DNA from 2 places in the Exiguobacterium sp. s161 genome. Region 2 is predicted to be linked to the other one. Evidence: predicted binding sites of a transcription regulator. Region 2 holds the regulator's gene; the other holds the start of a gene.
The links. Region 2 encodes LexA, which represses DNA repair genes until DNA is damaged. Its sites were predicted from a motif close to CGAACATATGTTCG; they were not measured.
Positions count from the first base shown of each region.

Region 1: the regulator LexA is predicted to act here: its motif matches at 14,211-14,224, upstream of parE (DNA topoisomerase IV subunit B).

Region 1 covers NZ_JACSNH010000001.1:1,284,042-1,298,923, reverse strand. Annotated here, with positions in the region: gene KNQ14_RS06565 (hypothetical protein) at 1-109, shown strand, start outside; gene KNQ14_RS06560 (hypothetical protein) at 436-954, shown strand; gene KNQ14_RS06555 (SDR family oxidoreductase) at 1,024-1,746, opposite strand; gene KNQ14_RS06550 (winged helix-turn-helix transcriptional regulator) at 1,858-2,211, shown strand; gene KNQ14_RS06545 (hypothetical protein) at 2,226-3,200, opposite strand; gene KNQ14_RS06540 (DUF58 domain-containing protein) at 3,197-4,243, opposite strand; gene KNQ14_RS06535 (AAA family ATPase) at 4,246-5,154, opposite strand; gene KNQ14_RS06530 (DUF3006 domain-containing protein) at 5,635-5,850, opposite strand; gene KNQ14_RS06525 (ComEC/Rec2 family competence protein) at 5,872-6,735, opposite strand; gene KNQ14_RS06520 (histidine phosphatase family protein) at 6,729-7,319, opposite strand; gene KNQ14_RS06515 (DUF3307 domain-containing protein) at 7,327-8,121, opposite strand; gene KNQ14_RS06510 (hypothetical protein) at 8,118-8,765, opposite strand; gene KNQ14_RS06505 (NUDIX domain-containing protein) at 9,053-9,523, opposite strand; gene parC (DNA topoisomerase IV subunit A) at 9,802-12,207, opposite strand; gene parE (DNA topoisomerase IV subunit B) at 12,200-14,170, opposite strand; gene KNQ14_RS06490 (CoA-binding protein) at 14,349-14,750, opposite strand.
Region 2 covers NZ_JACSNH010000002.1:271,388-286,269, reverse strand. Annotated here, with positions in the region: gene dhaK (dihydroxyacetone kinase subunit DhaK) at 1-106, shown strand, start outside; gene dhaL (dihydroxyacetone kinase subunit DhaL) at 131-733, shown strand; gene dhaM (dihydroxyacetone kinase phosphoryl donor subunit DhaM) at 726-1,094, shown strand; gene glpK (glycerol kinase GlpK) at 1,564-3,066, opposite strand; gene KNQ14_RS09000 (MIP/aquaporin family protein) at 3,110-3,811, opposite strand; gene KNQ14_RS08995 (metal-binding protein) at 3,998-4,468, opposite strand; gene lexA (transcriptional repressor LexA) at 4,500-5,114, opposite strand; gene yneA (cell division suppressor protein YneA) at 5,326-5,613, shown strand; gene KNQ14_RS08980 (YneB family resolvase-like protein) at 5,659-6,312, shown strand; gene KNQ14_RS08975 (DUF896 domain-containing protein) at 6,426-6,662, shown strand; gene tkt (transketolase) at 6,937-8,907, shown strand; gene KNQ14_RS08965 (YneF family protein) at 9,031-9,261, shown strand; gene KNQ14_RS08960 (ABC transporter transmembrane domain-containing protein) at 9,382-11,133, shown strand; gene KNQ14_RS08955 (ABC transporter ATP-binding protein) at 11,130-12,893, shown strand; gene KNQ14_RS08950 (SH3 domain-containing protein) at 12,951-13,835, opposite strand; gene KNQ14_RS08945 (hypothetical protein) at 14,132-14,434, opposite strand; gene KNQ14_RS08940 (aspartyl-phosphate phosphatase Spo0E family protein) at 14,642-14,836, opposite strand.

The sequences.
Region 1 (14,882 bases), on a different contig from region 2:
ACGACGTATGAAACCTAAATTCACACCGCTTTTATTGATCGGATACATCCTTTCGACAAGTGTGCTGATTTATTACTCACTTGCTAACGAACTTCTGCCCCGACTGTGACTTGCAACTCCCTAACAATTGGCATATGCTACGCTTATAGCTTGCTAGGTAAGGGGGGATACGATGAACGCACAGTATATCCTCGACTGGATGCCGCTCGTGATTCCTGTCGGTGCCATCGTCTTTATTGTCGTCATTGCGCGTAAGGCTTCAAAAATCGATGCTGAAAAGTAAGGAGACTCCGATCAGGGAGTCTTTTTTTATTGGCTTCTGTTGGTACTTTATTCACGCGATTTCCCTATTGTGCAAAAACATAACGTCATCCATTTCTATGGTATAAAGGAACTAGGCGAAAGACCTAATATTAGGAAATCATGGAGGGACAGATGAGACAAAGAACCGTCATGACTTTACTTGCACTCAGTCTACTGCTTACCGTATGTATGATGAAAAAACCAACGTTGACGCCAAAAGCCAGTACCATCGATCTCACCATCGCCGTCGTCGGAACGGCTCCAGTTCTTACGCAATCACCGGACTTTCACTCGATTGATCTGCAGGAGATCAAAGGAGATTTACGACGTTACGATGCCGTCATGATCATGCCGGAGTACTTACATCAGGCATCGGGACGTGACTATGCCACCGTCTACCGGAAAGCACAGATTCCGTTTTTCTTCATCGGCTCTCAAAAATCCGTCGAACCGTTTCTTGATCCGAGTCTCTCCTATGAGGAAAGCATCTCGGTGCCGAATCCGACGTTTGCGGCTGGTATGCTCTATGACGATACACAAGAGACGACCTGGTTGTTCGGTGAGGGGATCGAACGACCGAATCGTTCAGAGCAACTCCAAATCTATCAATCAATCTTTCAAACGATTGAACAGAGTCACCTAATAAAGTAACGCTTACATGAAAACAGACCGAAGCGCTCGGAAGTACATCCATTTCCGAGCGCTTCGGTCTATTATTCGTCAATCGACTTGTTTCGTCGGGGCTAAGACGATTTCTCGAATATTGACGTGTTGTGGTTGCTCGAAGGCGAATAAGACGGTGTCCGCGACGATTTGCGGATCGAGACCACCGTCAATCGACTGTTTCCATTCGTTGTAGCCGTCCTTGATCGCGTCACTTGTCGTATGACCGAGCAGTTCTGTCTCGACGACTCCTGGTGCGATCGTCATGACGCGGACACCGTGAGAGGCGACTTCACCCCGGACGTTCTCACTCATCGCGTGGACGGCGAATTTCGTGCCGACGTACGCGGCGTGGTCGGCGAACGTCTTTTTACCGGCAATCGAGCTAATGTTGATGATCGTGCCGGTCTTCCGTTTCACCATCGAGGGAAGGACGGCTTGCATGCCGTGTAAGACACCGAGCGCGTTGACGTCAAACATCTCTTCCCATTCTTCCGCTCCTTGCGTCTCGATTTGACCGAGTAACATCCGTCCTGCATTGTTGATGATCGCTTCGACCGGTCCGAACGCTTCCGTCGCGTCTGCTAAAGCAGCATCGAGGGCAACTCGGTCGGTGGCTGCGACTTGGCGAATCAAGACATCGTCTGAAGCAAGGCTCGCCAGACGATCAATTCGTCGTCCGAGCAATAAGACACGGTATCCTTTCTGAATGAATGTTTGAGCAGTCGCATGCCCGATTCCTGACGTGGCACCTGTGATGGCAATGAATCCTGTTTTCATGATATCGTCTCCTTATTTGATATGATAGATTGAAGATAACAGAGGGAAACTGTTCCGAGAAGTACGCACTTTTAGGTCAGTCGGTTACCTTTTGGTAAGGGAGGGAACGGTATGCCATATCTAAATGAGTTCGATGCGACGATGCGTCAGATTCAAGGCAAGTGGAAAGTGATGATCTTGTACGAGCTGCACGAAGAAGGGAAAGTACGTTTTAATACACTGGAGCGTTATATCCAGGACGTCTCACCAAAGACGCTGACGCAACAGTTGAAACAACTCGAACAAGACGGCTTGATTACACGGACCGTTTACCCGGAGATTCCACCCCGCGTCGAATATGCCTTGAGCGAAAAAGGAATCTCTTTGATTCCCTTACTTGATGCGATTTGCGACTGGGGTCTTGCGACGACACCACGCAACCAATTGATGCGCACGTTATGCGACGAGGAAGCCCCCGCTCCATGAGCAGGGGCTTTTTGTTAACGTTCGATTTGTTCCCGTACTTGACGGCGGAACGTCTGGATGTCGTAAGCTGGTTCACTTGGACTGAACTCGATTCCATCAATCAGACGCGCGTTTGGTGATGCATCCGGGAACTCGATCCGTGTCAGCCATTCAAGCGTCGTCTCTTCATGGCGTCTTGGGAAGGCTTGCTCGAGTTGAGAGGCAATCTTCAGAAGCGGATGATGACTATGCCGCTTTGGCGCATGCGCCCGTACCTGCTTGGAGTGCTTGACGGTTTGTTCTCTTTCGATTGCTATGACTTTTCGCTTCCGGATGACATAAAGCGTAATCGCAACTAAGATCACGGTCAGAAGCGTCGTTGCGATCCAAATCCAATCCGGTGTTCCTGCCTGGACGACAGCTTGATCCACGTCTTGAACACCTTTGATATTCTTTAGCCCCATTGCCCGGTTCGTCATCGTGTCCGCTTCTCGACCAAGTGGTTCCGTCCAAAGGAATAATGAACCGAATGCTTCAAATAGCGGACGAATCGCACTCGTGACGGATCCGACGAGCGCTTCTTTCGTGAGCCGGAAGACGACAGCGATGATCAGCCCCGCGCTGAGGACTAACGCGATCGTCGGTAAGATACGCCGCCATTCTGTCATGTACGTGACGACGAATGGATACGCAATGACGAAGACCAAAATTAAAAATGCGCCAATCGGTGGTGTCACTCCTGGGAACAATACCATCACGACGCCGATGACCATCGCACTCGTAGCGTATCGCCACGGCGAATCGACCGTATCAAGAAACGCGGTCCAGGCGACGAAGACGAGCGCTAAGACGCTAGCTACGGGAGAGAGGAAATATAAGGACCCCGCTACGAGTAGCTGTAATCCGATGCGAAGCGAACGATGCGGCACGAAGGCAAGTGCCGGAAGAGCGAGCGCGAGATAGAACGGAACCGGTAACAGACTTGCAAGGAATATCCACCAGAGAATCATGCGCTCACTCCTTTCTGCCGGTAACCGAGGTGAATCTCCGCCGTCGTCGACGGCACACTACGTTGCAATCGCTTCGTGAAGTACCGGCGCTCGAGCGGTAGATCGTACTCGGAAATCCGGGCAAGGCATTCCATCGTCCGTAGGAATTGATGTTTTCCCATACCAGACGGAACATGGTACCACTGACCGGATCGATTGACCATCGAAATCCAGAGGCTGTAGGAAGCCCCTTGTTTCTCGAGTTCACGGATGATCGTCGCGGCACGCGATAATAGTTTCTCGAAGTCCGAGCGGAGGGCGAGTCCGTCTGCGGACAAGCCATCGACGATGACGGCATAATCATGGTTACGTTTCCGGTCATATTGATACGAGTACAGCTCATTCGTCTTCGCATAAGCGGACCAGTAGATCGACTTCGCATCTCCGGAGTAGGGGACGACGGAGTGGAAACTCGAGCGATCGGTGAACGGACTCGAGCGATCAATCGTCTCACCGGGAATCATCCGCTCATTCCACTCGACTGACGCTGGTGCAAAGTCAGGGAAGACGTGACCCAGCTCTTGGATATCAAGCGTCACATAGATTGTGATCAAATGAAACGGATCCGAGATCATGACGTCAAACGACTGAATCCGAATCGTTCCTCGGTGAGCGGCAATGACATCGATTGAAAACGGCACAATTGTCTGTTTGCTGACATATAAGTGTTGACGCCAAAATTGACTACTCGCATCAGGAAGCTTGATCTGATCCCCGAGCAACCCAGAGATCGTGATGCGACCGAGTGGTAACTTCGTTGGGTTCGACAATTCGAACGGTATCTGGATCGTTTCCTCTCGAAAAGCGCGAACGGTCTCAAGGAGGCGGACGCGAATCCGCTTCGCAACGTATTCGAGATAATACGGCATCACCCAGCCATATAATGTATAGGCGAGTAATAAAGCCGCAATCCAGACAGGACCATAGAGGCCGACGATGACGCCGCTTGCACCTGTCATCGTAAGAATGATGAGGTTAAAGCCTTTTGGTATGATCAATTGCATGATTACACCTCAGTTGGAACAGTGAGTGAATCGAGGACTTGCTCGACGAGACGTTCGTTCGATAGCTTCAGCGTCGCTTCGAGCGTCAAGACGAGACGGTGGGCAAGCAATGGCGTCGCCAAGTGCTTGACGTCCTCTGGTGTGACGTACGTCCGCTCCTGCATCCAGGCCCGTGCTTTTGCTGCTTTTAAGAGTGCGAGCGTCGCTCGTGGACTCGGTCCGATCTCAACGTCACGATGGGCGCGGAGTGCGTCACAGACATCGAGTAAGTAGTTTTCGACGCTATCCTCGATCGAGACGGCGACGACTTCCTCTTTCCAGTCATTGAGTTGTTCGAGCGGAATCTGTAGTTCGGCTGCTGTTAAGTGCGCCCCGCGTAATAATGCTTTTTCCGCTTGACGTGTCAGGGGAGCGAACGATAATTTGAACAAGAAACGGTCGAGTTGGGCATGCGGTAATGGGAATGTACCGTGTCCATCGAACGGATTTTGTGTCGCGATGACAAGAAAGTGTTGCGGTAACGTATAAGATGTATCCCCGATCGTCACTTGCCCTTCCGCCATTGCCTCGAGCAATGCTGACTGTGTCCGTGGAGTCGTCCGGTTGATTTCATCGACGAGGACGATGTTCGCGAACAGCGGACCAAACCGTTGTTCAAACGATCCTGTCAGCGGGTTGAACAGCTCCATCCCAAGTAGGTCGGTCGGTAACGTATCCGCTGTACATTGAACACGTGAGAACTTCGCTTCGAGTGTCTGCGCCAGTGCTTTTGCTAATGTCGTCTTACCGGTCCCCGGACGGTCTTCGAGCAACACATGACCTTCTGCGAGCAAGCCCATCAATAAATGATCAATCACATCGTCCTGACCAAGGACAGATTGTTTGAGTGATGTACGTAACGTTTGAAACATGGATGATTCCCCCTTTAATATGCATCGTATTTCTAAAGTGTACGAAAATTCAGAAAAAACTGCTAGTGATTTTCCAGGAATCACGCATAAAGAAATACGTCTATCTTTTATACTACCAGTTTCATCCAAAATTTTCGTAAAATATCAAAAAAATTGAAACAGGATTATGAAGTTACTTAGCGAATAGAAGGATATAGTCATTGGAATAGGGAGGATGGACAGATGAAACCACATACTTACCGAATCGAACTCTACTCTAAACCAGCAACAGGATGTTGCTCACAGTCCTATTGACGAGTATCAACGTATTGTTGCCGGAGGACCTCCGAATCGCCGAGCCTTTGCCGCGATTCGTCGGCTCCCATTCGGATTACGTTTGCTGACGTATACGCTCGGTTCCTTATTCACAGCATCATCGCTGGTCTCGTCATCAGTCTACTGGGTTAAAAAAGACTCCCTCAGCGTTCTAAGGGAGTCCCATCATTCTTCAAAGAGATCATCCATCAAATCGGTGATCTCTTTTTTACGTGCGTTCGTCTCATCGCGTAAGATCCGAATCGAGCGCCCGGTCCAGTCGAGTCGGTCGCCAATCGTCGCCTGGCGCGGCAAACGACTTTTCGGTAATGTGATCGTCTCGCGTTCGTCCGTCTCGCAAATCGCTAGATCGTCTTCAAAATCAGCTAGGGTCAATCGCATCTTATGCACCTCCACGTCTTGTTATTCCGGTCGTAAGTCGGTCCGGTTCGATTCCTTGATGCCGTCACCAGTCGAGATATACTGGATCGTTCCGCTTTGATCGGTTCGATCAATCGTAATCCGTTCTGTCTTCAGCTCCTGTAAGACGGAGGGACGTGGGTGACGATAGGCATTGTCCTTCCCGGCTGAGATCAATGCTCGCTTCGGATCAACGGCTTGTAGGAAGGGCAGGGAGGACGATGTGTCTGCTCCGTGATGTCCAAGCTTCAAGACATCGGCGCTAAGATCGGCATCTGACTCGAGCAATTGTCGTTCCGTCCGGATCGGTGCGTCGCCCATGAAGAGGAACCGGTCCTGTCCATGTTCGACCCGCAGGACGGCACTCCAGCTGTTGAGATCCTGTGTCCCGTCCGTTAGGGGAGCAAGGAACGTAAAGCGTGCAGCTTCACTCGGTATCTCAAGACCTGCCTTAACCGATTTGATTGTCACCCCTTCGCGTTTGACGGCAAGGAGGAAATCGCGGTATGTCTCTGTCGTATGCGTGACACGCGGGGCATAGACGCTATCGACTGGAAAGGCATCGAGGACGGTATCAAGTCCACCGATATGATCGGCGTCCGGATGTGTCGCGATGACTGCTGTTAAGCGTTTGACACCCAATTCTTGCAGGTAGCGGACGACATCCTCGCCTTTGCCGTTATTCCCGCCGTCAATCAAGATCGCGTCTTCCTTCGTCCGGATGAACGTGCTATCTCCTTGACCGACGTCAAAACCGTAGACCTCCATCTGTCCCGTGTTTGGGGCAGGGGGCTCTTCGTCCCGTGTCGTATAAAAGATGACGATTAAACAGAGTGCTAACAGAATCGTTGATCCCCATTTCAACATGTCGGTTCCTCTTTCTCGAACAGATACAGCATGCCGTTACGCGGATGACCGAACCGTGGCCCCTGGTAACCGCGCCGTTTCAACGCAGCCCGCATTAAAATCATCATGCCGCCGTGACCGACGAGTAAGACCCGTTCATCATCCTCGAACATCAGTTGATTCAACAGGACCTCAATCCGTTCATTCGCTTCCTTGATCTCCGCTTGAATCCGTTTGCTGAACGGGGCTGCGAGTCGACCGAGGACCGCCCAGCCAAGAAACGGTAACCGTAGATTCGACTGAATCGTCGGAAACGGTACTTCCCGTAGTAGATCCGTCACGATGATCTCTTTATCGTAGACACTCTTCGCCGTCTGGACGGCGCGTGGCATGCTACTGGCATAACAGACTGTCCAGTCGATCTGACCGAGCTCGACCGGTTGAATATCGATGTCTGACGTATCATACCGTTCAATCCATTTTTCAATATCGCTGGCACTGATCCAGCCTTTCGTCGGGTATCCTTCCGTCACCCGGTGATGTCTCACTAATCCAATTTGTTTCATACTTCGTGCGACGGTCAAGACCGTCTCCCTCACTTTCATTCATCGTTTAGAGTGCGACGCGAATCGCGAGTCCACATAAAATCGCACCTAAGATACTGAGCAAGCTCCCGATGATGTAATATTCCGCAAAACGGCGATCTTCAAACTGTTTAAAACGGGCCAGTGCCTTCAAAGCAATGATGAAGCCAATCGCTCCGGTTGCGTTCGTGACGACGAGCAGGGTAATGATTGCCCGTTCGACGAGACCGATATAACGCCCGATTCCGTTTAATTCCGTCGTATAACTGCGCGCAGAATCTTCGACTTCATGTGTGACGGTCCGTGAGACGCCGTCGAGTTGCTCCTTACGTGTCACTTTTCGCTCGAAATGCGCTTCGATCAAGCGCGGAGCAAATGGTGCGAGCATCAAAGCAATCCCGTGACCGAGTAACTCTGTCGTCACTAAACTAAAGCACAGAATCCAGAGGACCTGCTCGGGTCGCGCGAACGACAATGACCAATCAATCGGAACGAACACCCATGTCAAGGCAATGATGGCAGCGATATGTAACGCTTGATCGATCCAGTACGCCGCTGCTTGCTTGACGCGACGTTTGAGCGGGGAAGCATCGAGTAGGGCGTGAAACACGAGAATGCTCCCTCCTAGCCATCCGGCGATGTCGAGGGTCAACTGCCCTCGGATGACGAAGAACGCGAGGACAAGTAGCATCAGAGACGCATGGACGGCAAGATGTTGGAACAAGATGCGTCGGTGTCGATGTTTCAGTTGCGCCATCCGTCTCGTCTGTAATGGAAAATCAGCAAGTAAGTGGACAAGGATAAGGCTAAGTAAGACAGTCACCGAATCGCCTCCCAGACTTGGAATTGCTCCAGTGCCTGTGCCAAGGCAGCTTCAAGTCGCTTGCGTTGCTTACGCTGCGAGCGAGAGACGAGTTTTGCGACATTCGCGCGAGCATCTTGTTCCTTAAAGCCCATCTTTAAACCGATCTCTTCATACGTATCATCCGGATATTGATCCATCAACCGGTGCAACTCAATCTGACGGTCCGTCTTCCCGAAATACGCCGGATAGAGCATCTCAAGATAACCATTCAGCAGGGCGGTCGGTAAGTAGGGCGGTCCAGCAAAGGCGATCTGTGACGGAAGCGTCTTCGCCAATTCCTGTGCTTCAAAGGCATGAATGATCGCACTACCATTGGCTTCTTCAGCTTGGGTCGTCGAAATCGTCTCATACTGACCAAATCCAATCCCGATGTAACCTGGTAATTCTTGATTCAATAAGTGCAGAATGACCGGATAACTAACCGGATAATCCGCAAATACCGCTAGTAAGCTATCACCGGATTTGATTTGGAACGGAACGATACTCGTTGGAAATGCCGTATTCAGATTGTTCGCGAGTTCTCGGAGCGCTTGAAGTAATGCTTCTTTGCTCGGATAATCGCGGGAGCCTTTGACATCAAACGACAAGGCAACAGCTTGCATGACGATTCCTCCTGTTCATTTGTTGCCACAATTATGGGAACATTTGATTTGTTACCGTTAAAAAGGTAACATTCGCGGTGTTACTGTTATTAGAGTAACAAAGAATGAAGAAGAAGACCAACAGGACGATAGACCGATTTTTACACGACAGGGGGGATGGATGAATCTGACCAGAAAATCATTTTTTTATTCAAGTTAACATAACATATATTATCAATAGTTATAAGGTTCTGTCTCATAATCAAGGTAAACTTAAGATATTGAGACAAAACAAAAAAAACACGGGATTAACCGTGTTTTCGACAATCATACGGACGTGTCCGTTCCAATCGATGAATCAAACGATCCAAGAAAATATGATGGCGGCGTTCGAGTTGCGTGATCCGATCAAGTGGCAACCACGCGAAATCAAAGAAATCACCGCAATCCTGACCGTCACCAGCCACACAATGCGTCCAGCGGTTCTCTTGGCATTCGATGTGCGCATGGTAGAAATACGTGTAATGCACCCGCATTCGCTCCGGATAGCGCATCTCTTCTTCGCCGATGTACTGGACGGATGCTAACGAGAGACCACTTTCCTCAAGCGTCTCACGGACAGCCGCTTCTTTTGCGATTTCAGCATCTTCGATCGTACCTGCGGGGATCTGCCAATCACTCTCAGGAGCCGATTGTGGATGAAAAACAAGTAGTTCCCATCCGTTAGGTTTTTCCCGAGTGATATAGATTGCTACTTTTTCGCGACGTCTGAATTTCATCTTCATCACCTCTCCAAGGTCGGCAGATTGCACAACAAGCAGCTAAAGGGACGGTCCCGTAGCTGCTTGATCAATTGACGCTATAAGCAAAGCTGCGGAGACGCGTGACCCGACGCTTGTTCGTGACGAATCGTGACCTGACTATTTCTTCTATTGTAGCCGTTATTGGTCAGTGTTTCAATTTGTAAACGATATTTATAGCGATAAATCTCAAAATTCCCCCTCTCCTGCCCCGCTAGATCTAAAAAAGCTCCCCCGTTATCCGGAGGAGCCTCGTCTTATCGTGTATACCAGTCGAGTAAGGGACCGAATTTCTCTTCATCGTAGGCAAATGAACCGTTCGATAAGCGGTCGAGGAACGATAACGAACCGATTTGGATCGTTTTTTCCTGTTCTTTTCCGCTGAGGACCAATTCTTTCGCTTGTGTGACGTCGATCAATGCAGCGACTTGGTGTGGTTTCGATTTCAAGTCACGGAGCAACTGTAAGCCGCGGAGCGCACGGCTCGAGACTTGGAACTGATCCGCGAGACGCATCTTCTTCAAGGCACCCCGTTGCGTCAAGAGGACGATCTGTGGTGCTTCCTTGAAGCCAATTGCACCCGCGACGACATCTTGATCCTTCAGGTTGATCGCTTTAACACCGGCAGCCCGGACACCGACGACAGGAACGTCGTCTTCCGTGAACCAGAGACCGAAACCGTTCTGTGTCGCAAGGAACAGTTCCGATTGACCTGTTGAGACCTGAGCATACAAAACTTCGTCATCTGCCTTCAAACGGACACCTTGAAGTGGTTTTGACTTCCGCTGGGCGTTGTAGTCACTCAGTTTCGAACGCTTGACCATCCCTTGACGAGTCACGAACAAGCAATGCTGTGCTTCGTCGAACGAGCGGACGAGATCCGCTGAGAGAACCCGGTCACCCGGTTCGAGTGGAACGAGGTTCGCGACGTGTTGACCGCCATCTTTCCACTTCGTATCCGGCAATTGATGGACCGGAATCAGCAAGTAATTCCCGCGAACGGTCCAGACGATCAAGTGGTCGGTCGTCATCGCTTGCCCTTGGAGCAACGGACGATCCTGTTCCTTCAAGTCCGGCAAGTCGTTCGAAGCACCGAATGAACGGAGCGACGAACGTTTGACGTAACCGTTTTTCGACAGGAAGACCATCGTTTCTTCGACAGCAATCATGACTTCCGTCTTCAGCTTCAGTTCTTCAACTTCCGCTTCGATCGTCGAGCGACGTTTGTCCGCGACTTGTTCCTTCAAGACTGTCAATTCCTTGATGATCAGACGATTCCGTGTCTTTTCATCGTTAAGGATCTTCTCAAGACGAGCGATTTCCTTCTCGAGTTTCGCAGCTTCTTCCTGTAACTCGACGATATCGGTATTCGTTAACCGGTACAGCTGGAGCATAACGACGGCTTCCGCTTGGCGATCCGTAAAGTTGAAGCGCGTGATCAGCTTCTCCTTCGCATCTGCTTTGTTCGACGCAGATCGGATCAAGGCAAGTGTCTCATCGAGGACAGAGATCGCTGTCATTAAGGCAGAAACGACTTCCTGACGGCGTTTCGCTTGTTCGAGATCAAACGCTGTCCGGCGGATGACGACTTCCTTGACGTGTGCAAGATACGCATCAAGTAGTGTCAAGACGCCCATTTGCCGCGGTGTCCGTTCATGGATCGCGACCATGTTGTAGTTATAGGCAATTTGTAAGTCAGTCTGTTTGAGGTAGAAGTGTAAGACACCTTCTGCGTCCGCTTCCTTCTTCAACTCGATGACGACCCGTAAGCCGTCGCGGTCGGTCTCATCACGGACTTCAGCGACACCTTCGACCTTTTTATCAAGACGGAGTTCTTCCATCCGTTTAACGAGATTCGCTTTATTGACCTCATACGGGAGCTCCGTGATGACGATTTGCTGACGACCACCCCGCAGTGTCTCAATCGTTGAGCGCGAGCGGATGATGACTTTCCCGCGTCCTGTCTCGAACGCCTTCTTGATGCCGTCAAGCCCTTGGACGACACCACCAGTCGGGAAATCAGGACCTTGCATGTGCGTCAACAAGTCATCGACGTTCTGGACCGTACCGGAAATCCGACCAATCGCAGCATCTAGGACTTCTCCCGCGTGGTGCGGTGGAATCTCGGTTGCGTAACCAGCGGAAATCCCCGTCGAACCGTTCATCAACAAGTTCGGCAGGAGCGACGGTAAGACGAGCGGTTCTTCCGTCGTATCATCGAAGTTCAGCGTGTAATCGACGGTTTGTTTGTTGATCCCGTCGAGAATCAGACTCGAAACTTTCGACAGACGGGCTTCCGTATACCGCATTGCTGCCGCGCTATCACCGTCGATTGACCCGTTGTTCCCTTGCATATCGATCAGCGGGTAACGGAGTTTCCACTCTTGGCTCAAGCGGACCATTGCTTCATAGACCGATGAATCACCGTGCGGGTGATAGTTACCGATGACGACACCGACCGTCTTCGCTGATTTCCGGTAGGCCCGGTCGAACAGGTTGCCTTCCGTATGCATCGCATACAAGATTCGGCGTTGAACCGGTTTCAGACCATCCCGGGCATCCGGTAAGGCACGATCTTGGATGATATATTTCGAATAACGACCAAACCGGTCGCCGACGACTTGCTCGAGCGACAGGTTCAGGATGTTTTGTAGATTAGACATGTTCGTTCACACTCTCTTTCGTCACGTGCTCATTCTCGATGATCGAGAGGTCTTCCGCGAGACCGAAGGCGACATTGTCCTCGATCCACGTCCGGCGGTGACCAACGTTATCGCCCATTAAGACCGAGACACGTTTTTCCGCAACAGCAGCATCGTCGATCGTGACCCGAATCAATGTCCGTGTCTCGGGATCCATCGTTGTTTCCCAGAGCTGTGGTGCATTCATCTCCCCAAGTCCTTTGTAACGCTGGATCATATAACCTTTACCGAATTTCTTCGTCGTTTTCTTGAGTGTCTCTTCGTCCCAGACGTATTCAAATTTCTCCGATTTGCCTTTTCCTTTTGAGACACGATAGAGCGGTGGTAAGGCAACGAAGACCTTCCCAGCGTCGATCAACGGACGCATGTAGCGGAAGAAGAACGTCAATAGCAAGACTTGGATATGTGCGCCATCGGTATCGGCATCCGTCATGATGATGACTTTGTCGAAATTACAATCCGACAAGTCAAAATCGGCTCCGACACCGCCACCAATCGCATGAATGATCGTATTGATCTCTTCATTTTTCATGATGTCAGCGAGTTTCGCTTTTTCCGTGTTCAAGACCTTACCACGGAGTGGAAGAATCGCTTGGAACGTCCGGTTTCGTCCTTGTTTCGCAGAACCACCGGCAGAATCACCCTCGACGAGGAACAATTCATTCTTGTCCGCGTTTTTCGAAGCAGCAGGTGTCAGTTTTCCGTTCAAGATGCTCGAACGTTTCTTCTTTTTCCCATTTCGTGCTTCTTCGCGGGCTTTACGTGCTGCTTCACGCGCTTGCGCTGCGCGGATCGCTTTTTTGATCAACAGCGTCGCCGTTTGCGGGTTCTCTTCCAAGTACGTCGAGAGACGACGACTGATGACAGCGTCACAGCTCGTCCGCGCTTCCGGTGAACCGAGTTTCGACTTCGTTTGTCCTTCGAACTGAAGGAATTCTTCCGGAATTCGGATCGAGACGATCATCGTCAACCCTTCGCGGATATCATTTCCGTCAAGGTTCTTATCCTTTTCCTTCAAGAGCGTGTTCTTTCGGGCATATTCATTCATGACCCGTGTCATCGCCGTCTTCGCACCAACTTCGTGTGTTCCACCGTCGCGTGTCCGGACGTTGTTGACGAACGACAGGACGTTTTCCGAGTACGCATCCGTGAACTGAAAGGCGATATCGACTTCGATCTCGTTTTCCGTGCCTTCGAACGCGACCGTCGGATGAAGCGTATCTTTATCATCATTCAAGTACTGGACGAATTCGCTGACACCGTCTTGGTACTGGAAGATATCTTGTTTATCGGACCGTTCGTCCGTCAGCGTAATCTTCAGACCTTTCAGCAAGAAAGCGGATTCGCGTAAGCGTTCTGCGAGCGTATCGTAGTTGTATGTCAACGTACTGAAGATCGAGCCATCTGGTTTAAAGTAAACGCTCGTTCCGTTTTGACGCGTCGTACCCGTTTCAAGCAACGTCGTCTTCGGCATCCCACCGTTTTCAAACGTTTGCTCATATTGTTTCCCGTCACGGAAGATCGTTACTTTCAAATCCGTTGATAAGGCGTTAACGACCGACGCCCCGACGCCGTGTAAGCCACCGGACGTCTTATATCCACCTTGACCGAACTTACCGCCAGCGTGAAGGACTGTGAAGATGACTTCAGCAGTCGGCTTTCCCGATGCATGCATCCCCGTTGGCATTCCACGTCCATGGTCACGGACAGTGATTGCATTATCTTTATGAATCGTGACGTCAATTTGTTCCCCGAATCCTGCAAGTGCCTCATCGATTGCGTTATCGACGATCTCGTAGACGAGATGGTGAAGTCCACGGTGATCGGTTGAACCGATATACATACCTGGGCGCTTCCGGACTGCTTCGAGTCCTTCGAGCACCTGTATGGCATCATCATTGTAGTTATTTAAGTCTGTCGCCATTCATTTCACCTCAAAATTCGAAATTACGACGTCGTTTTTACAAACGTTCGTTCGTTATTTCAAGTAGTCTGTCTCTAATTGTAGGCATCTTCTTGCTTCCTGACAAGCATAACCTGTAAAGCGCATGAAAAAAGACACCTTCACGAACGGGTGAAGATGCCTGAAATCGTGCGATGACTCACAGATATTGATGCTCGATTTTGATGCAACGATTCTCAATATATGGAATACCAGCACCGAGTGCAAGACTTTCTGCTTCGACACTCGAGAGACCAAGCTGATTCCAAATCATCCCGACGTCACCGTGAGCAACAGCATCTTTGGCGACATCCGCTAAAAACTCAGACCGACGGAAGACGTCGACTATATCGATGTGTCCTGGAATGCTTGCGACGCTCGGATAGACTTTTTGACCGTTCCACTCGTTTAACGTCGGATTGACCGGAATGACTTCGTATCCATGTTGGACTAAGTAGTCAGCAATCCAGTTTGCGGTCTTTCCGGAATCACTCGAGACACCGACGACGGCAATGCGTTTAGCATCCTTCAAATACTGACGTGCTTGTTGATCAGTAATCATTTAGAACTCCCCCTTATGAAAATAACTCTTACCTAACACTCTATACCCGAACCAAGATGAAGTATGCGAAATCGAGCACGTTTTCGACGTTTTTCAGAAATCGTCTTGAAATCAAATGAGTCGACCAATGAC
Region 2 (14,882 bases):
CTATATGACCTCGCTCGAGATGCACGGATTCTCAATCACGCTCTTACCAGTGGATGATGAACTGCTTGGTTATCTCGATGCAGAAACGAAAGCGATTGGATTCTAATTCAGATAAACGGGGTGTACAAAGATGAAGTTGACGACGGAACAGTTACGAAGCGCGCTCATCAAAGCAGCGGAACAGATCGAACAGCATAAGGATGAATTGACGGACCTTGACCGGGAAATTGGTGATGGAGATCATGGAATTAACATGTCGCGTGGCTTCCAAGCAGTCCAGAAGACGCTAGAAGAACACGGCGAATATGAGGATTTAGGAGCTTTATCGAAAGAAGTCGGGATGACGCTGATCAAGACGGTCGGTGGAGCATCCGGTCCTTTGTACGGGACTGCATTCGTTAAGTTCGCCGGTGCATTCAAAGGGAAAACAGAAGTCGAAGGTGCGGATCTTGCAGACGCTTTCCGCGAAGCGACGGAAGGGATCAAATCGCGTGGGAAATCGGAATTCGGTCAAAAGACGATGGTCGATATCTGGACACCGTTCCAAGAAGCGCTCTCGCAAGAAGGGGACTTGAAAGCGGCAATCGATCAAGCACTTGCTGATACGAAAGCGCGTATCGCAACGAAAGGGCGCGCGTCCTACTTCGGTGAAGCGACGGAAGGCGTACAGGACCCAGGTAGTTTATCGAGTGCTTTGCTACTCAGCGAAATTGCGGAGGTGCTTCATGGTTAATCTTGTACTTGTTTCTCATAGTGAAAAACTCGCGGCTGGTCTGAAAGAACTGTTAGCAGAGATGGCACCGGATACGCCAGTCTTAGTAGCAGCCGGTCTTGAAGATGGTAGCATCGGAACGGACGCGACGCGCATCGAAGAAACACTAAATACACTAGACGACGATGGAGTCGTCTTAACGGATATCGGCTCTGCGACGATGAATACGGAACTGGCCCTTGAACTATATAGTGGCGAACGGACGGTTCGGTTTATCGACGCACCACTCGTCGAAGGCGCGTTTTTAGCGGCTGTTCTTAGCGGACAGTCGAAATCTGTTGATGAGATTGAAGACGGATTGAAAAAAGAGTTCGGTAAATAATTGGTGAAGCCCTCGATACTGAAGACAAAGTGCAATTGTTCTCTAACGAGAAGGATTGCGCTTTTTTGTTCGCTTCGAATCGTTTTCCTGGGACAAGCATCGCGCCGCTTCGCTTCGCTGCAGGGTCGCTCTTGCTTGCTTTTCCCTAGGAAGCGATGTCGAGTGAACAAAACGCTTCTCTAATCTTTCTTCCGAGTATAAAAAAAGATGCGTCACACGCCACTCCTACAGGAACAAGCGCATATTTACGCTGTCAGAGACAAATAAGACCCGCTTTCCTGCTTGAATGAAGCAGGAAAACTGGCTGGTGTCTCGCCTGAGGAAAGGGCGTGAAAAAACGCATCATTTTTTGGAGTCAGCCCTTTTGTCTACAGTCTGAGCTCTCTTTGCAATAAAGCGAAGAATGGTTTTTTGTATTATTGGATATCAAAAACCCGGTCCCTCTGCAAAAAGAACCGGGTCAATTGTTTTATTTTGATGGTTTGAAGACCATTGTCGCTTCAACTGCTTTTTGCCATCCAGCATAGCGTTGCTCACGATCGTCTTCTTTCATCTCTGGTTTGAACTGGTGATCTAGCTTCCATTGTTGTTTGATTTCCGCTTTATCTTTCCAGTAACCAACAGCTAATCCAGCAAGGTAGGCTGCACCGAGTGCTGTCGTTTCGTTAATTTCTGGACGATCGACAGGAACGCCGAGGATGTCCGATTGGAACTGCATCAAGAAGTTGTTCGCTACTGCACCACCGTCGACACGAAGTGTCTTCAGTTCGATACCAGAATCTTGTTCCATCGCTGTCAACACATCGCGTGTTTGATAAGCGAGTGATTCAAGCGTTGCACGAACGAAGTGTTCCTTATCTGTTCCGCGTGTTAATCCGAAGATTGCCCCGCGTACATCTGAATCCCAGTATGGCGCACCAAGACCAACGAAGGCAGGAACGACATAAACACCGTCTGTTGAGTCGACTTTCGTTGCGTAACCTTCTGAATCTTTCGCATTTTTCAGCATCCGGAGTCCATCACGGAGCCACTGGATCGCAGAACCAGCGACGAAGATAGAACCTTCCAGCGCATATTCCACTTTTCCATCGACGCCCCAAGCGATCGTCGTCAAGAGTCCATGATCAGAAGAAACGGCTTTCTCGCCTGTGTTCATGAGCATGAAGCAACCTGTTCCGTATGTGTTTTTCCCTTCACCCGCTTCGAAGCACGTTTGACCGAAGAGTGCTGCTTGTTGGTCACCCGCAATACCAGCGATTGGCACTTCGTAACCGAAGAAGTGATACGGTACCGTTTTGTCGTAGACTTCACTCGACTGACGAACTTCTGGCAACATCGAAGCAGGAACACCGAGGATATCGAGTAACTCTTCATCCCATTTTTGTTCGTAGATGTTATACATCAATGTTCGTGAAGCGTTCGTGTAGTCCGTGATGTGCGTTTTTCCACCAGACAGTTTCCAAACGAGCCACGTATCGATCGTACCGAAGAGCAATTCACCGTTCTCTGCTTGCTCACGCGCACCTTCGACATTATCGAGGATCCATTTGACTTTCGTTCCAGAGAAGTAGGCATCAATCAGAAGTCCTGTTTTATCGCGGAACTTCTGGTTCAAACCTTGTTCTTTTAAATCGTCACAGATACCAGATGTTTGACGTGATTGCCAAACGAGCGCGTGATAAACGGGTTTGCCTGTTTCCTTGTTCCAGACGACAGTCGTTTCACGTTGGTTCGTGATGCCGATTCCGGCGATTTGCTCAGGTTTGATATCTGCTGTTCCGAGTGCTTCGGCCATGACAGCAAGAATCGAACCCCAGATTTCGTTTGCATCATGCTCGACCCAGCCTGGTTGTGGGAAGTACTGCTTGAATTCCCGTTGTGCCGAGTTGACGATTTTCCCATCGTGATCGAAGATGATCGCACGTGAGCTTGTCGTACCTTGGTCGAGTGCTAGGATATACTTGTTTTCCATTTCGAAATCCCCCTTGAGCGGTATGTGTTAGTGAGACGTGATCTTAGTAGATCAATTGATAGATGAACACGGCAAGCGCTCCACCGATGATCGGACCGACGACAGGAATCCATGAATAGCCCCAGTCAGATGAACCTTTATTCGGAATCGGTAGGATAGCGTGCGCGATACGCGGTCCAAGGTCACGAGCCGGATTGATGGCATACCCTGTTGTACCACCGAGCGAGAGACCGATGACGACGACGAGTAAACCGACGATGAGTGGTTTTAAGCCATCTCCGAACGTTGTTAAACCAAGTGCCAAGATACCGAAGACGAGAACAAATGTCCCGATGATCTCAGAAATCAAGTTCGACGGCGTATGACGAATCGCTGGACCTGTTGCGAACACACCGAGTTTTGCAGCTTGATCATCAGTCGCTTCAAAATGTTTCATGTAATGAAGCCAAACGAGAATGGCGCCGATGAAAGCTCCGACAAGTTGTCCGGCAATGTAGATCGGAACGTCTGCCCACGGTAGGTCAGAGTTCAAAGCAAGTGCGATTGTCAATGCGGGGTTCAAGTGTGCTCCACTTTCAGCAGCGACGAATGCTGCTGTCATGACGGCAAGACCCCAAGCGAATGTGATGACGATCCATCCGCTGTTTTCCGATTTCGTCTTTTTCAAGACGACACCGGCGACGACCCCATCCCCGAGCAGGATGAGAATCATCGTACCGATCATTTCTAGTACAAAGTTATTCATGCAAAAAACCTCCCTTTGGATTAAAGCAGATAATGGCCTTTCTACTTTAAATTACTCCGAATTGAGAACGTTTTCAATACATATAATTGAAATATAGGAATGGAAATTTTTTATTTTGATGTTTAAAGATACGAAAAAGTGGATAAGAAAACACCTCTTCCTGCCTGCGAACAAGCAAAAGAGGTGTTACCGACGACGTTTTTTTCTTTTTTTAGGTCGAAACCAACTGCTGGAATAATCTAGTAGGATATGAATCGTACTCGCCACCATGATACCGACGACGAATGCAGGCAGGGAAGCGAACCACGAATCAATCGTAGCAGAATCAAGAACCTGAAAATATAGACTTAAAAATAGTAGGGGAATCAGAATCGCAGCACTATAAAGAAGCCGGATGATATCTCCGATGATCAGTCCATGCGACCAGATCGAGCGGTGGGGCATGATTTTGACGTACGGCATCCAAAGGACTCGAAATGGTCCAAAGCGATAATACGGTTCTGACTTTAAATCGAGGTCGGGTGACAACCAAAGCGTACCGACAGCGATACCGATGGCGGTTGGTAACCAATCGGTTTGTTGCGTTGCGACCGAATACGCAACGTAACCCGTCAGTGCGACGGTATTGACGGTATCATGTACATTTCCTGAAGGCATGAAAAAAGACCAGTCGTAACTGGTCCCTCCGTCAATGAATCGTCCGATACACGCCGATTACCTTACCAAGAATGGAGACATTATCGAAATACATCGGATCCATCGAGTCATTTTCTGGTTGTAGACGTACCTGTTGATCTTCTAAGAAGAACCGTTTCACCGTCGCTTCGCTATCTTCGGTCATAGCTACGACGATTTCTCCGTTTTCTGCTGTGTTTTGCTGGCGCACGATGACACGATCGCCGTCAAGAATACCTGCGTTAATCATCGATTCACCATCGATCGTCAACATGAAGACCGTCTCATTTCCTACATAATGTGCAGGGAGCGGGAACTGTTCTTCGATGTTTTCAATCGCTGTAATCGGAAGACCCGCTGTGACTTTCCCGATGACGGGAACATGGACGATGGCTTCCGTGATTTCTTCAGGCTTATCAAGCAATATCTCAATCGCACGTGGTTTCGTCGGGTCACGGCGAATCATTCCCCGTTTCTCGAGTCGATCCAAATGACCGTGTACCGTCGAGCTAGACGCGAGTCCGACTGCTTCTCCGATTTCACGAACTGATGGTGGATACCCCTTCAGTTTCACTTCAGAGACGATGTAGTCGAGAATCTCTTGTTGGCGCTTAGACATTTTCCGCATACGAATTGCCACCTCTTTCTGGATTGAAGTTTGAAATGTAAGAATATATGTTTCTAGATTCACTATAACATAGAACAAATGAGCGTACAAACAATTGTTCGACATTTTGTGTTGACCGAACACGGGTTCTATGTTTATTATGAGTTATGCGAACAATTGTTCCGCGAACATTTATTCTAACTCATTCATTTCATATTTGGAGGGATTCATGATGATTCATACGATTCGTACTCATGCTTTTTCAATTCTCTTCTATGCATTAAGTATTGCCTTCGTGATCTTTTTACTCACACCACGCCCGGATGAAAAAGTGGCGCAACTGATGACAGCTTCCGTTACGGTCGATGAGAACGCTACAGTCGAACAAATCGCTGAAGTCTATAATGATGGTTCGATGTCAGATGAAGAGTACGTCAACTGGTTGATTAAAAATAATGATGTTGAAACAAAACACGTCATCTCAAAAAGCAAAATCGTTGTACCAATCGCACAACAATGACAAAATGGAAAAGTTGTGAAAGAACGAACAGGGATGTGAGGTACGATGAAGGTCGTGATTTATTGTCGGGTGTCGACCGAAAAAGAAGCACAAGATAGTTCGATTGAACGCCAACGGATGGAACTTTCGAAGGTCGCGTCTCAAAAGGGTTTTGATGTCGTGGACGTCGTCTCTGAAAAAGAGAGTGGCTATGACGTCGATCGGGAAGGGATGCTGACGGTTCTTGATCATGTGACACGTGACGCGGTAGATGCGGTCCTCGTGACGGATGATACACGGATTGGTCGTGGGAATGCGAAAATCGCTATTTTGCACACGTTTAAGAAGCACGGTGTTCGGTTGATGACGCTTGATTCCGATGGAGAATACCAGCTTGCAGATGCAGAAGCAATGGTCCTTGAGATCGTCTCACTCGTGGAAGAATATCAACGGAAACTGCATAACGCAAAAATCGCGCGCGGCATGCGGCGAGCTGTTGAACAAGGCTTTCGACCGGAACGAAATCTCAATCGCCAAGGAGAGAACGCTGGGCGTAGTCGAAAGGACGTACCGATCGAAGAAATCGTACGTCTTCGAGAACTCGGACTGACGTTTTCAGATATCGCCATTACGCTTCGCGGGATGGGACATGATATCTCAAAGGCAACAGTCAATCGTCGATATCTTGAATACCGCGAATTGACACCTAGCCCGGAATGAGAAGCAAGTAACCCGTCGACTGACGCGGTTAACTTGCTTTTTTTAGTAAGCTCTTTTACAGTAAGAATACAATTGAACAACTCAAGTTTGAGTCATAGAGAAAGAGGGATTTCATGTTATCACAAGAACAATTAGATCGAATCAATGCATTGGCGAATAAATCAAAAGTCGAGCCGTTATCGGAAGCAGAAACAGCAGAACAAAAAGAGTTACGTGCAGCGTATCTCGCAGCATTCCGTGGATCGTTCAAAAACCAACTCATGGGCATGAAGATCGTTGATGAAGAGGGCACAGACGTAACACCTGAGAAATTAAAACAAGCACAAGAAGAAGAACGGAATAAACAATAATCGTTTGTTCCTTCTATAGAAGAAAGAGGTTTCGCGTTAAGCGGACCTCTTTTTTGTTTAGCGCTGTTAGATGAGGAAACATTGCACGATAGCAATACATCTTAATAACGATCTTTCATCAATTCATGCATCCTGTATGAGTCGATAGAACGGCTATAGATAGCGCATTCATTTTAATGTGACATACTATTTAGAAAAGTTGTATCACATTTAAGAGTGTGCTAAAATGAGTAGGAATTTGTGAAAAAGAGAGAGGATGATTGTTTTGACGAACATGACGACAGTAGAACAATTAGCAATTAATACGATTCGTACCTTATCGATTGATGCCGTACAAAAGGCGAATTCGGGTCACCCAGGTATGCCAATGGGAGCAGCGCCGATGGCATTCTCGCTTTGGGCGGATCATATGAACCACAACCCTAAAAATCCAGAATGGTTCAACCGCGACCGTTTTGTACTTTCAGCTGGACACGGTTCGATGCTTCTCTACTCACTCCTCCACCTATCGGGATATGATCTATCAATGGATGATCTTAAATCATTCCGTCAATGGGGATCAAAAACACCAGGTCACCCGGAATACCGTCACACGGCTGGTGTAGATGCGACAACAGGTCCACTTGGTCAAGGGATTGCAATGGCAGTTGGTATGGCGATGGCAGAACGTCATCTTGAAGCAAAATACAACCGTGACGATCTCAACGTCGTCGATCACTTCACATACGGAATTTGTGGAGATGGAGACTTAATGGAAGGTGTCTCAGCTGAGGCGGCTTCACTCGCAGGTCACCTTGGTCTTGGTAAATTGGTCGTATTGTACGATTCAAACGATATCTCACTTGACGGCGATCTCGATAAATCATTCTCTGAAAACGTCCAGAAGCGCTTCGAAGCGTACAACTGGCAAGTCATTCGCGTAGAAGACGGAACGGATATCGATTCGATTTCGAGAGCGATCGCGGCGGCACAAGCAGAGACGACAAAACCAACGTTGATCGAAGTCAAGACAGTCATCGGCTTCGGTTCACCGAACAAGTCAGGGAAATCGGCTTCTCACGGTGCACCACTCGGTGAAGCGGAAATCAAATTAACGAAAGCAAGCTACGTTTGGGATCACGAAGAGTTCTACGTGCCTGAAGAAGTTAAATCATTGTTCGACGAGCGGATCGTCCAACGTGGTGCTTCTGCAGAAGACGCATGGAACGAGACGATGAAACAATACGAAGCAGCGCATCCAGAATTGCATGCTGAACTCGTTCGCGCGATCGCAAATGAATTGCCAAGCAACTGGGAAGCAGATCTTCCGACGTACGACTTGTCATCGAAAAAAGCGACACGCCAAACGAGTGGTGAAGTCTTGAACGGTCTTGCGAAGAACGTTCCGACATTGTTCGGTGGTTCAGCTGACCTTGCAGGATCGAACAACACGATGCTCAAAGGCGAAGCAGACTTCGATATCGACCCAAGCGGTCGTAACATCTGGTTTGGAGTACGTGAATTCGCAATGGCTGCAGCTGTCAACGGTATGGCACTTCACGGCGGCGTTATTCCTTACGGCGCGACATTCTTCGTCTTCTCGGATTACCTCCGTCCAGCGGTTCGTTTAGCAGCATTAATGGGACTTCCATCAATCTTCGTCTTGACACACGACTCGATCGCTGTCGGGGAAGATGGTCCAACACACGAGCCAGTTGAGCACTTGATGAGCTTCCGTGCAATGCCGAACGTCACGATCTACCGCCCAGCAGACGGAAAAGAGACGATCGCAGCATGGAAAACAGCGGTTCAAGCGAAAGACAAACCGACACTTCTTGTCTTGACACGTCAAGGTCTTCCTGAACTGGAAGGTACGACGACAGAGGGCGCTGAAAAAGGTGGTTATGTCATCGCTGGTGACGTCACGAAAGCTGATACGCTCTTGATCGGTACGGGTTCAGAAGTTCACCTTCTTGTCGAAGCACAAAAAGAACTTGGTGAATCAGCAGCTGTCGTTTCGCTTCCATCATGGGAAGTATTCGAAGCGCAGTCAGCAGAGTATAAAGAATCAGTTCTTCCAAAACACATCACGAAACGTGTTGCGATCGAAGCAGGCGCTTCGCTCGGTTGGTACAAATATGTAGGAACAGAAGGACAAGTCATCGGAATCGATCGTTTCGGTGCATCTGCGCCTGGAGACTTCCTCTTGAAAGAATACGGCATGTCTGTTGAGAACGTTTTAGCGACAGTCAAACAACTCGGATAATCTTTTCCGGAAAAACGGGTCCGATCTTACGTCGGGCTCGTTTTTCATCTATTATCATCTATGCAAACAATTGGAATTATAGTATAGTAAAAAGCGACGTTTTAAGTTAGAGGAGGAAGCAACTTGGCTACATGGATTTGGATTTTAATTGCCCTTCTTTGCTTGGTAGCAGGTGTCGCCCTTGGTTTCTATATCGCTCGTCGATACATGATGAACTACTTGGAGCAAAACCCACCAATCAACGAAGATATGATTAAGACATTGATGATGCAAATGGGTCAAAAGCCATCACAAAAGAAAGTCAACCAAGTGATGCGTTCAATGAGTGGTTCAATGAAATCACCTAAAAAATAAGCTGTACGAAAGGGGACCAAATGGTCTCCTTTTTATTTGCTATTTTTTAGAAAGAGCACTAATCTAAAATGTGAGACTATTTCAAATAATCATAGGATTTAAAAAAGGGGGGAGACTTGAATGGGAGTCTTCAGGAAACTCGGTTGGTTTTTCCGACGAGAATGGAAAGCGTATAGTCTTGGGGTCGTCAGTTTGATTTTTGTAGCAGCGTTAGAACTCATTCCACCGAAGATCATCGGGACGACAGTCAATGGTCTAAGCGAGGGAAGCTTGACGAAGAATGATTTGATTCGTCTCGCAGGTACATTGTTGCTCATCGGGGTCGCGACATATATCATTCGTTATTTTTGGCGCTTTTATATCTTTGGGGCATCGATTCGTCTCGGTCGATTATTGCGCAGCCAACTGTATGGACATTTTTCAGATTTGGATCAATCGTTCTATAAGAAATATCGGAGCGGGGATTTGATGGCGCATGCGACGAACGACGTACAGGCGGTATCGATGACAGCAGGTGCCGGTATTCTAACGCTCGTCGACTCGGTGACGATGGGGAGCTTCGTCATCATCACGATGGTCACGACGATCAGTTGGAAATTGACGCTCGTATCACTTCTACCGATGCCGCTGATGGTCTACTTGACGTCACGCTACGGGAAAATGTTACATTCGCGTTTTCATGACGCACAGGAAGCCTTCTCCGATTTGAATGACAAGGTCGCGGAAAGCATTAGTGGTGTCCGTGTCTTAAAAGCAACAGGAGAAGTGGAGTCTGACGTGCAGACGTTTACGGATCTATCGGATGACGTCGTCCAAAAGAACCGTCGTGTCGCAAAAATCGATGCATTATTTGATCCGACGATTTTTGGATTAGTCGGTCTATCGTACATCATCGCTGTCGGATATGGTGCATATCTGTTACAACAAGGTGAAATCCGAATCGGTGACATCGTCTCATTCACTACATATCTTGGTTTATTGACATGGCCAATGCTTGCCTTCGGTTGGTTGTTCAACATTGTCGAACGTGGTCGTGCTTCCTACGATCGGATCGAGCGAATGCTTGCGATCGAACCGGAAATTAAAGATGCGAAGGAAGCAGCAACAAGTGTTTCCTCACCTGAACTCCACGTTGGGATTGAGCGTTTCATCTATGATACGCAACCGGTCTTACAAGACATCGATGTGACGTTGAAGCCCGGTAAGTCGCTCGGAATCGTCGGGAAGACAGGTGCTGGGAAATCGACGTTCGTTCGCTTATTGTCTCGCGAATACGACGTCAAACAAGGCGCCATCACGATTGGTGGACGAGACATCAAACAATTGACGCGTGACACCGTCCGTCGTCAAGTGGCGATCGTCCCACAGGATCATTTCTTATTCTCCGCGTCGATTGCTGATAATATTGCCTTTGCAAAACCGGACGCATCAATGGAAGACATCATGGAAGCAGCTCGGATCGCAGCGGTTCATGAGGATATTCTTGGGTTTAAGGAAGGGTATGCGACGATGGTCGGGGAGCGTGGGGTGACGTTATCCGGCGGTCAAAAACAACGGATCTCGATTGCCCGGGCATTACTAGCAGACTGTCCGATTTTAGTGCTCGATGATGCCTTATCTGCGGTTGATGCCAAAACTGAGGAAGCGATCATCCACCACTTCCGCACGGCGGATCACGATCAGGCACAAATCATCGTTGCTCATCGCCTGTCGGCTGTGTCACATACCGATGAGATCATCGTCCTTGAAGACGGTCGGATCATCGAGCGAGGCACGCATGAGCAGTTACTCGCTCATGACGGTTGGTATAAAGAGACGTACGATCGTCAGCAACTAGAATCACTCGTCGAACAAGGAGGGCGTTCCGAATGAATCATGATATCAATGAAAAAGCCGTCCTGAAACGATTACTTGATTTCGTCAAACCGTTCAAAAAACAGGTCAGTATCGCCTTCATCCTGCTGTTCATTACGACAGCGGCAAAACTCGGGGGACCGTATCTCGTCAAGATTTTCATTGATGAATACGTCGCACCGGGTACGTATCCGGTACAGGAAGTCGCACTTTTGTTTACAGCGTACTTGTTACTGCATACGACAGGAATCATCGTCGATTACTTGCAGGCGTTCGAATTCCAAAAGATTGCCTTGCAAGTCATTCAACGCTTACGCATTGATGTGTTCCGGCACGTCATGCACTTACGGCTTGCCTATTTTGACCGAATGCCTGCTGGAGTGCTCGTATCCCGGATCACGAACGATACGGAAGCAATCAAGGAGCTCTACATCGGTGTCCTGTCAACATTTGTGCAAAGCGGCGTTCAGTTGATTGGAACATATATCTTCCTTTATCTACTAGAGCCGCGACTCGCGACGATTGCGTTACTATTGTTACCGCTGTTTTATTTCATCATTTGGATTTACCGGAAGTATTCGACGAAGTATTACGCGGAAGTCCGCGATTTACTATCGAAAATCAATGCCCAACTGAACGAATCCATCAACGGGATGGCAATCATTCAACAATTCCGCCAAGAAAAACGCTTGATGGCAGAGTTCGAGGAGACGAACGTCGCCCACCAGAATGGACGTTATAAGAACTTGAAGCTCGATAGTTGGTTGCTGCGACCAATCATTGAATTGTTACTCGCCATTTCAATTGCGACACTTGTGACGTATTTCGGTGTCCTATCGTTCTCGCAAACGGTCCAAGTCGGTGTCGTCTATGCCTTCATCAGCTACATGGAGCGGATTTTCCAACCGGTACAGCAAATCATGCAACGGTTGTCCGAGTTCCAACAAGCTGTCGTCTCAGCAGACCGTGTGTTCAAGGTTCTCGATACGGATGAGCCGGAACCAACGAAACAACTCGAAGGGGATGCACGAGTATCGGAAGGACATATCGTCTTTGAAGACGTGCGCTTTAGTTATGACGGAGAGAAAGATGTCTTGAAAGGAATTTCGTTCGAGGCGAAAAAAGGACAGACGATTGCCCTCGTTGGTCATACGGGAAGTGGAAAAAGTTCAATCATCAATATCTTGATGCGCTTTTACGCATACCAATCGGGTCGGATTTTGATCGATGGTCAACCTCTTGAGCAGTTATCAGAAGAAGAACTACGACAGCATGTCGGACTCGTGTTGCAGGATTCATTCTTGTTCACGGGAACGGTCGCTGATAACATTCGATTATTCGATAGTTCGATTTCCTTTGATCGTGTCGAAGCGGCTGCTAAATTCGTACAAGCCGACGGATTCATCAATCAACTCGACCAGCAATATGACAGTCCCGTTGCGGAACGGGGGGCGACGTTCTCAGCTGGGGAACGTCAGTTGATCTCCTTCGCACGCACGATGGCGCGGGATCCGAAAATCTTGATCCTCGATGAAGCGACAAGTTCGATTGATACGGAGACAGAGGAGAAAGTGCAAGTCGCACTTGAACGGATGCGTCAAGGGCGGACGACGATCGCCATTGCCCACCGTCTATCGACGATTCAAGATGCAGATTTGATTCTTGTGTTGCATCAAGGGGAAGTAATCGAGCAAGGAAATCACCAAGAATTAATCGCACAAGATGGTCTGTATAAGAAGATGTATCAGTTGCAATCCGGTCATGTCACGGTTTCTTAAAAAAAGACATAAAAAAAGCCTGCCAGGCGGCCTCGCCCGGCAGGTTGTTTGTTTTGATTAGTAGACTGTGACTGTGACGTTTTGACGTCCCCAGTTAAGTGCTTCTTGTTGTGAACCAACGAGAAGGTCAAGTTTGTTACCTTGAATTGCGCCGCCACGGTCGAGTACGATTGCTTCACCAATGCCTTCGATGTGCATACGTGTACCGATTGGGTATTGTGAAGAAGCTGCTACGATACGCATACCATTGTAAGTGATCGTATTCGTAACGTCATAACCGCTTGCTGTCAACGCGCGACCGTTGTAGAGTTGGCTACCGTTGTTAGATGGGTCGTTCGTGTAAGCACTGACGTTCATCGTCACCTTTGTGCCTGATTTTGCAGGTGTTGATTGTTTTGTTGCAGTAGCTGGTTTAGCTGCTGCTTTTGGTGCTGGCTTCGCAGCAGGTTGTGCTTTTGCTGCTGGTGCTTTCGATACGCCAGCGAGTGAAGTATAGTCGCTGTGTACATAGCGCGTTTTACCATCGATTGTTGTTTTAATCCATGCACCAACTTTACCTTCTACGTTGACTTTTTCGCCTTTGTAGAGGTTACCGACATCTTTCGAGCTTGTCGTTGGTTGTGTGCGGACGTTTAATACTGCCGTAGTAACTGTAGCTTTTTTAAAGTCGAATGAGCCTGCTGCAGACGTATACGCACCATGGACATAACGTTTTTGACCGTTAACTGTTGTTTTGATCCATGCGCCAGAACGTCCTTCGACATTTAATGTTTGACCTTTATAGACATTCCCTACGTCTGCTGATGCAGTTGTAGGTGCTGTGCGTACGTTGAGTACTGGTGTATTTACTGTTACCGTTTCTGAGGCAGCCTCTGTCTCTTGGGCAAATCCTACTGATAGAGCTGTTGCTGCAAGACCGGCAGCGAAAACTGCTTTTTTCATTATTGATGTCCTCCTGACATATGCTGTGTTTACTGTTCCTACTTTACACGGCAAATCTGACCTGTGCGTTTACATGTCAATGTCATTCGAGTTACAAACCGGGCTTTTGTGACAACAAGATTGCAAAAGGACGGTTTTTGTCATCGATAGGACATACTGATTATGAAAAACGGATGTTTATAGGTCTTTTGGCTTACTAAATATAAAAAATTCGCACAATTCAACAGAAAAAAGTCTTAAAAATAGAAAGTGTTAAATCCTTCTATCGTCTGATGATGAAAAAGTGAAACGGATCATCAATACTTGACGACCGTCATCACGCCGAACGCTGTCAGGTAAGAACGATTGTACAATTCCTGCATCCAATCGTTAGCGGAGAGTTGAAACGTGCCGCGAATCGATTGGTACGTCCGCTGGCGAATATTGATTTCGATTGGCTCTAGTAGCGGAGTGGACGGTAGATGGTCATGCATGCTGTCATTTTGATTTTCGATATAGAGCAGCTCGAGGACATCTCCTTCTTCCATATGACGTTGTTCTATATGACGTTGTAGATAAATTATGAACTCCCACTGATCGGCACCATCGATCGTATACAAGTAAGGTATCGTGAATCTTCCTCGCTTCAATGAGACGTATTTCAACCGCTTCGACTTCATGTACGTATAATTGAGGGAAATCGTCAGGTATATAAAGGGGACGAGAGCTAGCAATGAATGTAAGAGCGGACATCAAGCACCCCATCAGAAATAAAAAGTCATAAAAAAAAGTCAGCATTCACACTCGAATACTGACCAAATCGTGCATTAAGATAAGAGCGGTTCGTTCGAACCGTGAATGGTGTAGTTTTGGACTGTCCGTGAATATTCTAAAAGTAGGACATCAAGTTCATGGCTAAGTTGTAGAACACGCGGGGAGGTGAAGCTGGACTGGTCAGCTTGATGATATAGTTCGCTACGTTTGGCTTCGATGGCTAACGTCAATAGTTGTTGTGTCGTCATAGCAGTCTCCCTTACATTGGTGTCGTATCCATATTCTAGCAAGTCC